Regions from separate parts of the Ewingella sp. C233 genome, predicted to be linked through region 1. Evidence: riboswitches for the same ligand, from Rfam matches in the RefSeq annotation. Region 1 holds a riboswitch; the other holds the start of a gene.
What was found. A riboswitch is a leader RNA that binds a small molecule or an ion and turns the genes downstream of it on or off. The one in region 1 is predicted to bind thiamine pyrophosphate.

Region 1 (2,394 bases):
AAGCTGTACGCCACGCCCCACCAATTGGAATAAACCTCTTTCCTGATCAAGCAGTTGGCGGGCGGAAAGCATATGGTTATCCATTGGCTGGCGCACCAGCCAGACTGGTGATCCGTCCCACTCGCCAATCTGTCTTCCTGTTTTGCCGATCAGCAGGAATTCAGCCGCCTGGCCAAAAGGCAGCTCGCCCTGAGGCAACCAAAGTTTGCCTTCGTGGCTGATGACCCACCAGCCCTTATGTTGGTCTGTTATCTGTAATTCCATATTGTTGTTGCATAACCTCGACGAGACTGACAATCTGGTTTTCGGAAGTTAAATATTAGTAACCTTTAACGTTTTGGTTACTTTTCTCTCGCTCACGGAGTCAACCATGCTAAATCGTCTGGAAAGACTGACCCAACGCGTTGGTGGCAGTAATGAGTTTATCGACCAGTGGCTTCACGCACGCAAAGAGTTGTTAGTTTCTTATTGCACCCTCGTGGGTCTAAAGCCGAATAAAGAAAAGCATACCCCGCTAAACGAAAAAGCGCTGGATAACTTTTGCCATAATTTGGTGGACTATCTTTCCGCCGGCCATTTCCACCTTTATCAACGTATTATTGATGAAGTTGCCGGCATCGACAGTCCGAAAAAACTGATCGCGTCAAAAATTTACCCGGCCCTTGAGCTCAATACCGAAGCTATCATGGCTTTCCATGACAGTTATACCGAAAATGATATCGATGATGAGAATGCCTTTGCTTTTCATTATGCGCTATCTGACATCGGTGAGGCGCTGGATGCCCGTTTTATGCTCGAAGATCAGCTCATTACGCTGGCTTTCGACAAAGAAGAAGACGTGTTACCGCCGGTTGCCAATGAAGCAGCGATAGTACGCCCGGCGTGATTATGAGTATCAAATTTAAATAAATTCACACGCTAATAACCCTTCTGGGGTTGTAGTTGTTATATCGGCCTCCTATATTGGGGCTTCTTGTCGGAGTGCCTAGCGCATGATGTTCCTTACGGACGTTACGCCAGGCTGAGACCGTTAATTCGGGATCCGCGGAACCTGATCGGGTTAATACCCGCGAAGGGAACAAGAGTAATGTCATGCGTTTAGCGTCTTTGCGGCCCCGCACAACCACGGCCCCGATCCGCTTAACCGACCGTTTTTACTCCTGCCGTAAACCTCCAGACAAGCAATTTTCCATCACGTAACGTTTTTTATCATGAAAAACACGAGGAATTTGCTATGTCGAGTATTCAATCCAACACCCCTAAAAAGCCCGTTAACCGTCGCGAACAGCGGGCCGAAGCTCAGCAGTTTATCGACAGCCTGCAAGGCGTCGCTTTCCCAAACTCCAAACGGATTTATCTGCAAGGCACGCGCGCCGACGTGCAGGTACCAATGCGCGAAATTCAGCTCAGCCCGACGTTAATCAATGGCAGTAAAGACAACCCGCAATACGAAAACAACGAAGCGATTCCGGTGTATGACACCTCGGGTCCTTATGGCGATCCGGCTGCCATCCTCGATATACACACCGGGCTGAATAAGCTACGGGCAGAGTGGATCCAGGCGCGCAACGATACCGAAGTACTGCCTGAGGTCAGCTCCGGCTTTACTCAACAACGGCTGGCTGATGAAGGTCTGGATCACCTGCGCTTTGAGCATCTTCCCCGCCCGCGCAAAGCCGCCAAAGGCAAAAACGTCACCCAACTGCACTATGCCCGCAAAGGCATTATTACGCCCGAGATGGAGTTCATTGCCATCCGTGAAAATATGGGCCGTGAGCGAATTCGTGGGGAAGTGCTGCTGCAACAGCATCCGGGAGAGAGTTTTGGTGCCCACCTGCCCGCTAACATCACTCCTGAATTTGTCCGCCAGGAGGTGGCCGCAGGCCGGGCGATTATTCCGGCCAACATCAATCATTCCGAATCGGAACCGATGATTATCGGCCGCAATTTCCTGGTCAAAGTGAATGCTAATATCGGCAACTCGGCGGTGACTTCTTCCATCGAAGAGGAGGTCGAGAAGCTGGTGTGGTCCACGCGCTGGGGCGCTGACACCGTAATGGATCTCTCCACCGGTCGTTATATCCACGAAACCCGCGAATGGATCCTGCGTAACAGCCCGGTGCCCATTGGCACAGTACCGATCTATCAGGCACTGGAGAAAGTGAACGGCGTGGCGGAAGACCTGAACTGGGAGATGTTCCGCGACACACTGCTGGAACAAGCTGAGCAAGGGGTCGATTACTTCACCATCCACGCCGGTGTGCTGCTGCGCTACGTGCCGATGACTGCCAAGCGCCTGACCGGTATTGTGTCGCGTGGCGGTTCTATCATGGCGAAATGGTGCCTGTCGCATCATAAAGAGAGCTTCCTGTTTGAGCATTTCCGCGAAATCTG
Region 2 (2,394 bases), on a different contig from region 1:
CAACAGCAAACACCGCAGCGCCTCGACGGCGTCGGGCTGTAATAACGGATCGCCGCTTTTTGCCAGCATCACCGTATCAAGCACCACAAACGGCGGCTGATAATGTCTGAGCCGCTCCGCCACCGCTTCCACAATTGCCGAGTTGGCCAACATGCCGATTTTCGCGCTGTCGATACGTACGTCACCCAGGACCGAATCCAGCTGCGCCGCCACAAACGCAGGTTCGATGTTGTACACCGACTGCACGCCACGGGTGTTTTGCGCCACCAGCGCAGTGATGACGCTGGTGCCATAGGCGGCGAGTGCGGAGAAGGTTTTAAGGTCTGCCTGAATCCCGGCACCGCCGCTCGGATCAGTCCCCGCAATCGTCAGTGCATTGATGCGTTTCATTGCAGCGCCTCCCCATCGAGAAGATAAAGATTATCGAGGAAAGCCGGAGTAAAACTGCCCGGCCCGCGCGCCTGCTGGCAGGCCCGTTCACCGGCGCAGGACATCACCCGGCATGCCGCGGCCACGTTCTCCAGCCGGTCGCCTGGCAGGGCAACAAACGCCGCGACGACCGCCGACAGCGCGCAGCCGGTGCCGACCACGCGGGTCATCAGTACGTCGCCACCGCGCACCGCCAGACAGCGTTCGCCGTCGGTGACGTAATCAATTTCACCGGTCACCGCCACAATTGCGCCGGTTTGCTGCGCCAGTTGTTTAGCCGCCGGTAAAGCACAGAGCGAATCATCACCGCTGTCCACGCCGCGCCCGGTCGAGCTCATCCCGCTGAGTGCACGAATCTCGGAGGCGTTGCCACGGATAGCGGCGGGTGTGAGTTGAATCAGTTCGAGACAAAATTCTGTGCGTAAGGTCAGACCACCGACGGCCACCGGATCCAGCACCCAAGGTTTTCCAGCCTGATTAGCGGCATAAACAGCGGCCAGCATGGCGTCGGCATGGGGTTCGGTCAGCGTACCGACGTTGATCAGCAGCGCATCGGCTATCGCTGAAAACTGCGCCGCTTCGGTCGGGTCCACCACCATCGCCGGTGACGCACCAATGGCCAGCAGCACGTTAGCCGTAAATGACTGCACCACATCGTTGGTCAGGCAATGGACTAAGGGATGGGAGTTTCGGAGTTTTTGTAACGCAGTAGCCGCATGTGCAGCAGAAAAATCGACAGGTCGGGTATTCATATTTTCTCCCCACCGGCGCTCAAGAAGGCGGTATCGGGAGAGATACCTGACTTCCCTACGCTGGCATAATCCAGATCAGGTAATACGGGTAAGTTCTCAGCCCTTGCTTGCGCAAAAGGGGCACCCCGAGTCAAGGGAGCATTATTGGTGGGCGCGGCGCGAAGATCAACCTACAATCTTCACAGGTTTGTAACAACGGAGAGAATGCCTTGCAGATACGCCCTTACGAGGAGGCCGACCGGCCTTTTTTGCGCACGCTCTATCTGGCCTCGCGCAAAGATACCTGGACGTGGATGGACACGCAGGATTTACAGCTCGAAGATTTTGACCGCGCCACAATTGGCGAAACGGTGATCGTCGCCGTGCGCGACGGTAAGTTAGTCGGCTTCGCCTCGATATTCACTCAGGAAAATTTCCTGCATAACCTGTTTGTCGCTCCCGAAGCCAAAGGGACCGGTGTCGGCAGCGCTTTACTTCATGCCAGCGAAGCAATGTTTACGGGAAAAGGCGCGCTGAAGTGTTTGATCAAAAGTGAAAATTCAGTGAGATTTTACCTCGCCAAAGGGTGGGAGATAATCGCCGAAGGCGAAAGCCCAAAAGGGGATTACTATCTTTTTCATTTCTTAAAGAAATAATGCCCTTGGCGGGCGGCCAGAAAACCGGGTTTCAGCTTTTTGAAAGCTGAGGGAAATGTTTCTAATTTCAAATTCAAATGCAAGGTCGTGGGCGCCGGTCACAATGGCCGTGTTTCAGTTACCGCTGTTATAGCCGCAAAATGTCGTCCTGGCTTTTTAAATACGCGAAATTTGCGGTCAAGCATTTTTAAATACGGAGGATTAGTTTCCCCAGCGCTGTTTAAGGTAATTGACGGCTTCTTGGGTTTGAGGCTGGTTGAGATAGTTTTCCCGGAACAGAGTAGTGCCGTTAATTTGTGACACGAATTGGTTCAAATCGAGCTGTTTTTTAGCTCCGGTACGCCGCCATTGATTATCCAGTCGGGTTCGTTCTTAGAGGGGTCGCCCACCTTATAGAGTGCAATACCGATGTAGAGGCACGCGTATGGGTCGGTTTGCCTGTTGCTCACAGCCGAAGTGCCATTACCCCTACCGCCGCCAGAGCCGGAGTTCATTCATACGCAGAAGAAGATCTGTAAGCTTTCGGGGCGCAAACAACAGCAGATCCTTGAGTTTATTGAGGTGATCACGGCTAAACG

Region 2: it holds a riboswitch for thiamine pyrophosphate, as region 1 does, so the genes downstream of both, thiM (hydroxyethylthiazole kinase) here and thiC (phosphomethylpyrimidine synthase ThiC) in region 1, are expected to answer to the same signal.

Annotation. Positions count from the first base shown of each region.
Region 1 covers NZ_JBUZRI010000010.1:17,105-19,498, reverse strand. Annotated here, with positions in the region: gene nudC (NAD(+) diphosphatase) at 1-264, opposite strand, end outside; gene rsd (sigma D regulator) at 371-886, shown strand; TPP riboswitch at 968-1,095, shown strand; gene thiC (phosphomethylpyrimidine synthase ThiC) at 1,235-2,394, shown strand, end outside.
Region 2 covers NZ_JBUZRI010000001.1:2,490,187-2,492,580, forward strand. Annotated here, with positions in the region: gene thiD (bifunctional hydroxymethylpyrimidine kinase/phosphomethylpyrimidine kinase) at 1-390, opposite strand, end outside; gene thiM (hydroxyethylthiazole kinase) at 387-1,181, opposite strand; TPP riboswitch at 1,217-1,319, opposite strand; gene ACZRKO_RS11290 (N-acetyltransferase family protein) at 1,391-1,816, shown strand; partial or broken gene ACZRKO_RS11295 (glycoside hydrolase family 10 protein) at 2,018-2,252, opposite strand.